Linked DNA regions of Aliamphritea ceti. The protein of the gene in region 2 interacts with the protein of the main gene of each other region in a pairwise test. Links are inferred from orthologs where the notes say so. Each region holds a gene or a part of one and is shown on either strand. Other genes may lie near its edges.

Evidence for each region. The genes of interacting proteins can lie anywhere in the genome.
Region 1: the proteins of OCU49_RS20380 (region 2) and dsbD interact in binary tests that used the Escherichia coli proteins (3 or more experiments, as listed by UniProt). The link is inferred for Aliamphritea ceti from one-to-one orthologs.

Annotation. Positions count from the first base shown.
Region 1 is NZ_AP025282.1:2,606,669-2,610,452, reverse strand. Bases 1-2,976 are described here. They hold dsbD (protein-disulfide reductase DsbD), read right to left. Parts: upstream 2,450-2,976; coding sequence 551-2,449; downstream 1-550. Other genes in these bases: OCU49_RS11800 (3-deoxy-7-phosphoheptulonate synthase), read left to right, coding at 2,855-2,976; OCU49_RS11810 (LysR family transcriptional regulator), read left to right, coding at 1-412. Also shown: more of OCU49_RS11800, read left to right, coding at 2,977-3,784. UniProt on the Escherichia coli protein: Required to facilitate the formation of correct disulfide bonds in some periplasmic proteins and for the assembly of the periplasmic c-type cytochromes.
Region 2 is NZ_AP025282.1:4,506,031-4,510,570, forward strand. Bases 647-3,569 are described here. They hold OCU49_RS20380 (DsbE family thiol:disulfide interchange protein), read right to left. Parts: upstream 2,412-3,569; coding sequence 1,881-2,411; downstream 647-1,880. Other genes in these bases: ccmI (c-type cytochrome biogenesis protein CcmI), read right to left, coding at 647-1,399; OCU49_RS20375 (cytochrome c-type biogenesis protein), read right to left, coding at 1,396-1,884; OCU49_RS20385 (heme lyase CcmF/NrfE family subunit), read right to left, coding at 2,436-3,569. Also shown: more of ccmI, read right to left, coding at 143-646; more of OCU49_RS20385, read right to left, coding at 3,570-4,400; cytochrome c maturation protein CcmE, read right to left, coding at 4,397-4,540. UniProt on the Escherichia coli protein: Involved in disulfide bond formation. Catalyzes a late, reductive step in the assembly of periplasmic c-type cytochromes, probably the reduction of disulfide bonds of the apocytochrome c to allow covalent linkage with the heme.

The sequences.
Region 1 (3,784 bases), 1.9 Mb from region 2 along the record:
GCTATATACGGTTGGCCCCGATGAGTCCTGTGACGATATCATCTGTCAGGAAGAGATGGTTTGGGCGGTCACTGATAACTTTATAACAGAGCCGGAAAAACCTTTACCACTGGCGCTCTTTAACCGTGAGTGCTGGTGGCGTGAGGCAGCCGTTAAAGCACTGAGTAACGCCGGTGTAAATTATCGGATTGCTTTTAGCAGTGAAAGCTTGTCGGGAATAATAGCAGCTATAAATGCTGGTCTTGTCATTGGCATGCTAAGCCGTTCAAGCTTGCAGCCTCATATGCGCGAGCTGAGCAACGTTGACGGCCTGCCTGAATTGCCGGTATCCACAACCATTTTGCTAAGCGGTCCGCAAGACACGCCGCTTACTCAGGCCATGAGCCAGGTCATTACCGAAGTCACCCACTGATCTATCTGTCAGTGGCTTTAGACAGCACCTTCATTAATAACTTATTGGTTGTATTAGAAGCACAACAGTAATAAGTAGCAATAAAAAAACCGGGCAAAAGCCCGGTTTTTTATATGAGTTAACTTAATTAGATAAGCACTAGATCAACGGTTGTATGTGACCGGTAAAATCATCTGGCTGGACCATGCCGATCAACGTCATGTTCGGCTGAATGTTGCCCTGTTTATCATAAAAAATCAGTGCTGGCGGTCCAATCACACTATAGCGTTTATACAGTGCCTTTGAATCGGCATCATTGGCAGTCACATCTACTTTAACACTGATAAATGACTTAAGTGCTTGCTGAACGCCGGCATCAACAAAGGTTATCTTGTCCAGCTCAACACAGGAAATACACCAGTCAGCATAGAAATCCAACATAACAGGCTGACCATTTTGCTCAGCAGTCATGAGAATTTGATCAAGTGCCTGTTCATTCGTCACTTTTACAAACTCTACCTTAGCTTCTTGAGACGCAACTCCACCGTTAGAAGCCAATCCTTTCAGTGGCTGGAACAGGCTCTGACTGCCACTCAGGCTGCCTATAACCAGGCTCCCTCCATAGACAAGAATCAGTACAGCAATGCCTTTCCAGAAACGCTGCCATTTACTGGCATCTACCAGAGAATCCAGCGCTTTCATGTAAACCGCGCTCACCAGCAGAATCACACCGTACAAGAAGATCGCGACACCGTCAGCTATCACCCGGTCAAGCATCCAGACCGCCAGCAGCAGCAACATGACACCGAAGCCTGCTTTAACGTTCTCCATCCACATACCGGCTTTAGGTAACAACTTACCCGCTGAAGCACCGACAATTAATAGAGGAATCCCCATACCCATACTCAGACTGAATAATGCTGCACCACCTAAAACGGGATCGCCGGTCTGGCCAATATAAATCAGCGCTCCTGCGAGCGGTGCAGCCATGCACGGGCCAACAATTAGAGCAGACAGCAGGCCCATAATAACGATGCCGATCAGGCTGCCGCCCTGCTGGCTGTTACTCATTTCATTAAGTTTGCTCTGTAAACTGTTAGGCAGCTGCAGGTCGTAAAAACCAAACATCGACAAAGACAATAAAACGAAAATGAAGCTGAAGAAGCCTATGATCCATGCATTCTGGAAAGCCGCCTGCAAGTTTTCACCAAACAGGCCAGCGATAATACCGATTACCGTATAGGTAACTGCCACAGACAACACATAGACCAGCGATAAGAAGAATCCTCGTTTAGCACTGACTGGCTGTTTCTGGCCTATGATGATGCTCGAAAGAATCGGGATCATCGGAAAGACACAAGGTGTCAGTGCCAGCGCCATTCCAGCGACAAAGAATGCCCCCAGAGTCAGCAACAGGTTGCTGGACGATAACAGTTGCGCGAACCTATCCTGTTCACTTAATGTCGTCGTCAATGGTTGAGCAGGCTGCTTAGGTATAACCGCCTGAATGACTTTATCTGCATTCGCCATAGCCGGATCAGTTGCTGCCACCACAGGTATCACTGAAGCTTTAACAACCGGAATATCTTTAAGACTAACGGTCTTCTGCACGGGCGGGTAACAGATACCACCATCCCAGCAGCCCTGATAAGAAACAGTCATTGTTTCATTAACAGCCGCACCGGTAGTGCTGCTAAGCTGAAGATCCATCAATCCCTGGTTGTAATAAACATAAACATCACCAAACAGGGGGTCTGATTTCAGCTTGGCTGCAGAATGTTCACGGGACAATTCAGATATCTGCTCACTGGTCGTCAGCTCTGTTTTGTCACGATACAGGTAATAACCGTCTTTGATCGTCCAGACCAGTTTAAGCTTGCCGTCTGCGCCCTGTTCATAATCAAACATAAAGGCTTGTTCGACATCGACAGGACCATCACTGGCACCGAAAGGGTCAGCGTTATCGAACAGGCCTGCCTGTACTGCCGGCACTGTCGAAAGTATGAAAAAAGTGCAAGCTAGCAGATAGCTGAGCCATTGCTGAATTCTTTGCAACACGGTTATTCCTATAATGAAGTTATACGGGATGCTAAATGGACAACCATTTTACTGAACAGTTCTGTTTGAGCGCGATAAAACTGTTTAAAAACAGTAATCTTTATCTGACTCAGGTCAGTTAAATATAGCTATAACGATATGTCCTGCTAAAAACCACCCTCATCGCTTGCTACAAACCTTTAAAAGCGTCATTAAGCGACTGATTGTGACACGGATTTTATTCACTTTAGCGCGACAGGCAACGTTTTCTTCAGTACAAGGTCCGGGATTCGTGCTTTGCCCCTTAAACAGTAACAACTTATGTGATACAAAGAGTCTCCACTTATTAGTAAGTTAACAAGAGTTAAGCCAAAGCAAGGCGTTGCGGTCCAGCTGAATCACTAAGGGCTGCATGAAGGAAATAAGATGTCTGATAAACGCGTAGAAAACCTCAATATTGAGAGTAATGAAGTCCTCCTCACTCCTGCCGAACTAAAGTCCAAATTGCCGCTGAGCGAAACTGCCGCTGCGTCTGTTATGGAAGGCCGTCAGGTTATTAAAAACATCCTTAAAGGCGAAGATAAGCGTCTTTTTGTCGTTGTTGGTCCTTGTTCTATTCACGATACTAAAGCCGCCATCGAATATGGGCAGCGTCTGAAGGAACTTGCAGCTAAGGTTGAAGACACTCTGTATCTGGTTATGCGCGTCTATTTTGAGAAGCCACGTACAACTGTAGGCTGGAAAGGCTTAATCAACGACCCGCACATGAACGATTCTTTCCAGATTGTTGAAGGACTGCATATTGGCCGTGATCTGTTGCTGCAACTGGCTGAAGCCGGGCTGCCACTGGCAACTGAAGCACTTGATCCAATTTCACCGCAGTACCTGCAGGATCTGATTTCATGGTCTGCAATCGGTGCCCGTACAACTGAGTCACAAACTCACCGTGAAATGTCCAGCGGCCTGTCCGGCGCAGTAGGTTTCAAGAACGGCACTGACGGTGGTCTGACAGTTGCTATTAACGCGCTTGAATCTGTTGCTCATCCACACAACTTCCTGGGTATCAACGAAGATGGCCAGTGCTCGGTTGTTCGTACTAAGGGCAATGAGTATGGTCACGTTGTTCTGCGTGGTGGTAACGGCAAACCAAACTACGACTCTGTTAATGTAGCACTGTGTGAACAGGCTCTGGAAAAAGCCAGCGTATCAACCAACATCATGGTTGACTGCAGCCACGCTAACTCCAATAAAGACCACAACCTGCAGCCACTGGTTATGACTGACGTGACTAACCAGATCATCGACGGCAACAAAACTATTGTTGGTCTGATGGTTGAAAGTAACCTCGGTGCAGGT
Region 2 (4,540 bases):
TCACAGATAAGTGATTGTTTAACAAAAAACAGGCGCAAAACCCGGCTTTATATATATGACCCTTTTTTTTATCTGATGTTCCAGGTCATCCGTCCCACCGAACCTTTATTACTTCGCAAGGCCCGGCAAGACAAAACAGAGCTTACTCAACAATATGATCGATAGACAGGTCTAATATATCAACTTGTTGCTGAACAGCAACAGGAGAAATGGTGCCGGTAAGATCACCAGCCTGCGGACGCAACTCACCACTTGAGGAAACCCGGGCAATGACTTCAACTTCAGCAACAGAAGAAAGCGTCATCTGAGGCTGCATCGCCATGCTGTCATCTAACACAACTTCAGCGGGTAAATCAGCCACGGTTAAACGCACTGCTGCTAATGGCACACGTCCACCAACAGGTCGGGCAAAAATAAATACCGGACTATCTGCACTTACCGAAGCAGCAATTTCAGGCTTGAGCGAAACTTTAATACGCAAAGATGCCGATTTAAGTTCAGGCAATTCAGGTACAGTTTCACCCAGCTCGATCAATGCCTGACGCGCAGACTCAATACCACTGCGTAATGACTCCTGCTGAACAGGCTCAGCATTATCATAAGCACGGCGCCAAAAGCCTAATGCCTCGCGATAACGCTGGTTTTCATAAGCATCAATACCTAATAATCCTAACGCAGTTACTTCATAAGGTTCATTCGCAAGAATATCATCAAGAATACCGCGAATCTGACCATTCATCTGATTCTCATTCGCTAGATATAACGCCTGTGCATATTGCCCCTGAACGCCTGCAAACTGCGGCGCATCCTCAGGTAAAAACTCCAGTACCCGGGCAAAACTGCGGGCTGCATCCTGATAACGCTGCATATTCATGTAGCTATTAGCTAACAAAAACCAGCCTTCCGGCTTATCCGGCTCAGCACTTAAACGGGCTTCAAGCTCTGTCACAGCTTCATTCATACTTGGGGTCTGTCCGTTAAACGGATCAGCCTCCCCGTTCAGCATGGCAGTCACATCGTCCACACGGCCATATTCGCCGTAAATTGCAATGGCGGATACTGGTACCAGAATTGCCAGTAAAATTGCCGTAACAAGTGTCTGAGATGTTAATCGCAACGGCTTACCGTTAAGAGCCTCAAGATCGGCGACATCATTAAGCAGGTTCTTTTCCAGCTCCAGCTTTAATCCCGCATGATCATCATTCGATAAATTACCTGCATCGAGCTCAGCATCAAGTTCCGTTACACGTTCTTTATAGATTGCAATGTTCTGTGCCTGACGATCAACCGCAACATCTTGCGGCTGGCTCAGTGCTCGGCGGGCACGAAAATAAGGTAACAGAACAAAACACATTGCTAACACTGTTAATGCGGCAATACCTAACCAAAAACTCGTCATGCGTCTTTATCCTGATCCTGTTTTAAAAGCGCATCCAGGCGTTGCTGCTCCTGAGGAGACAACCCAGATTTTTCTTGCTGTTTACCTACAGACTTCTTACGACGGGTAAGTGCAAAAATAACGGCAACACCTATCACCAGAAGTCCCGCAGGCGCATACCAAAGTAAATAAGTCTGACTGGATACACGGGGACGATAGAGCACAAACTCACCATAGCGCATCACCATGAAATCAATGATTTCATCATTATCAGCACCACTATCCAACATCCGGTAAAGCTCATCACGAAGATCTTCAGCAATAGGAGAGTTAGAATCTGCAATATTCTGATTTTGACACTTAGGACAACGCAGTTCAGCACTCAACTCCTGAAAACGTTCTCTGGTTGCGTTATCTTTAAACTCATATGTATCAATAGCGGCAACGCTTGCCTGGCTAATAAGCACTAACCAACCTGCAAACAAAACACCTAAGGCTTTACTCATGAATCAGCCTCCAACGCCTGCATCTGTGCTTTTAATTTTTGCCAAACTTTCTCATTAACCTCACCGATGTGTTTATATCGGATAATTCCGTCAGCATCGATAAGGTAAGTCTCCGGCGCACCGTACACACCCAAATCCAGCCCTAACCGGCCATTTGGATCAAATACATTTTTCGCATAAGGGTCCAGATACTTGTCCAGCCAGACTTTTGCTTTAGCCCGGTCATCTTTATAGTTAATCCCGTAAATCGTCACGCCTTCATCTCGGGCAATACGGTTCAGCTGCGCATGTTCCTGCTTACAGGTAGGACACCAGGTAGCCCAGACATTTATCAGTGCAGGACCCGTTAAGTCAGAAGCGGACATTATCTGATTTTCATCATATAAAGACGTTAGCGAAAACTCAGGAACAGCTTTACCCAGCAAAGGGGACGGGATAGATGTAGTATCCTGCCCTATGCCGCGCCACAGGAACAACGCCAGCCCGATAAAAATAAACAATGGCAATAAAACTAAAAAACGACGCATCGCAGAATCCTATTCTTAATGTCTTCAGACAGCCTGACGGCTAGCCAGCTCACGTTTTGCCTGACGGCTATAACGCTTATCCATAGCAGCTAAAATACCGCCTAAAGACATCAGCAGGCCACCCAGCCACAACCAGCGTACGAATGGCTTATACTGAACCCTTACAGCCCAGGCACCATATTCCAACGGCTCACCTAATGCCACATACAGATCACGGGTAAAACCCGGATCAATTGCGGCTTCGGTCATTACATTGCCACGGGCTGCATATAAACGTTTTTCAGGTAACAGCTGCGTATAAGGTTCACCATCTTCGAGGATCCGAATAACGCCCTGATCAGCTTTATAGTTTGGTCCCTGTACTTTACGGGCACCATCAAAAATAAACTCATATTGTGCAAAAGTTACCCGGTCACCCGGCGCCATTCGTAAATCACGTTCTTCATTATAGATAGACACCATCAGCGCACCGACTATTGTGACTGCAACGCCAACATGCGCCAGCATCATACCTACATAGCTACGGGACAAACCACGCATTCCGGACCACAGACCAGACTTCGCAGAAACCCGCTTATACAGATCCTGTAACCCAGTAAATGCCAGCCAGAAAACCAGCACCATAATACCGACAACCTGAAAGTTAAATTCCCCCTCATACAACCACTGCGTACCAATACCGGCAACAATACTTAATACAGCAGGTTTCCATAACTGACGAGCCAGCAACTCAATCTTAGTCTGGCGCCAGCGCGCCATAATACCTATCCCCATAAAGCCAGCCATCAACAACACCAGAGGAATAAACAGTGCGTTGAAGTAAGGAGGACCTACTGAAATTTTACCCCAGCCTAACGCATCGACAATAAGAGGATAAATTGTCCCCAACAACACCGTCATAGTTGCGATAACCAGCAGAATATTATTTATCAGTAACAGAGTTTCCCGGGATACCAGACTAAAACTGGATTCGCTTTTTACATCGGCAGCTTTCCAGGCATACAACACTAAAGAACCACCAACTGAAATCGCCAGTAACACCAAAATGAAATAGCCACGCGCTGGGTCCGAAGCGAAAGCATGCACCGACGTCAACACACCGGAACGTACCAGGAAAGTCCCTAATAAGCTCAACGAAAAAGCAAAAATTGCCAGCAATACCGTCCAGCTTTTGAAGACGCCTCGTTTTTCAGTCACAGCCAGTGAATGTACCAGTGCAGTACCGATCAGCCATGGCATGAAAGACGCATTTTCAACCGGATCCCAGAACCACCAGCCGCCCCAGCCAAGTTCGTAATATGCCCACCAGCTTCCTAACCCGATACCCAGAGTCAGAAACGCCCAGGCAACATTTGTCCAGGGACGGGACCAGCGGGCCCATGCTGCATCTAACTGGCCACTTAGTAGCGCAGCGATCGCAAACGCAAATGCAACCGAGAAGCCCACGTATCCCATATACAACATTGGCGGATGAATAATCAGACCAATATCCTGTAGCAGAGGATTAAGATCTGCACCATCTTGCGGAAATACCGGCAAATGACGATCGAACGGATTGGAAGTAAGAATAATGAAGAGTAAGAAACCTACGCCAATCATACCCATTACAGCTAAAACCCGGGCTACGATCGCCGGTGGTAAATTATCACTACGTACAGCAACAGCAACGGTCCAACCACCCAAGATAACGATCCACAGCAACAACGAGCCTTCGTGACCACCCCAAATTGCACTTATTTTGTAGTAAACCGGCAACGCTGAGTTTGAATTACCTGCGACATAAGCCACCGAGAAATCATCGACAACAAACGCAAAACCAAGGCACAGCAGAGCTATAAATAAAAACAAAAACTGAGCAACAGCCAATGGACGCGCATAAGACATCCACAGAGGATTATTGTTGGCAGAGCCAATCAATGGCACCGAAGCGAGAAGAAAACTCAGGCAAAGCGATAGGATCAGGGCGTACTGGCCAAATTCAGGAATCATTCTGCCTTAGCCTCTTGTGCACGCATCTGCTCTGGCATTTTGCCAGCTTTTTCTAATGCTTCTGCCACTTCCGGTGGCATATAATTTTCATCATGCTTAGCAAGAACTTCGGCAGCAATTAATTGCCCCTGCTCATTCAT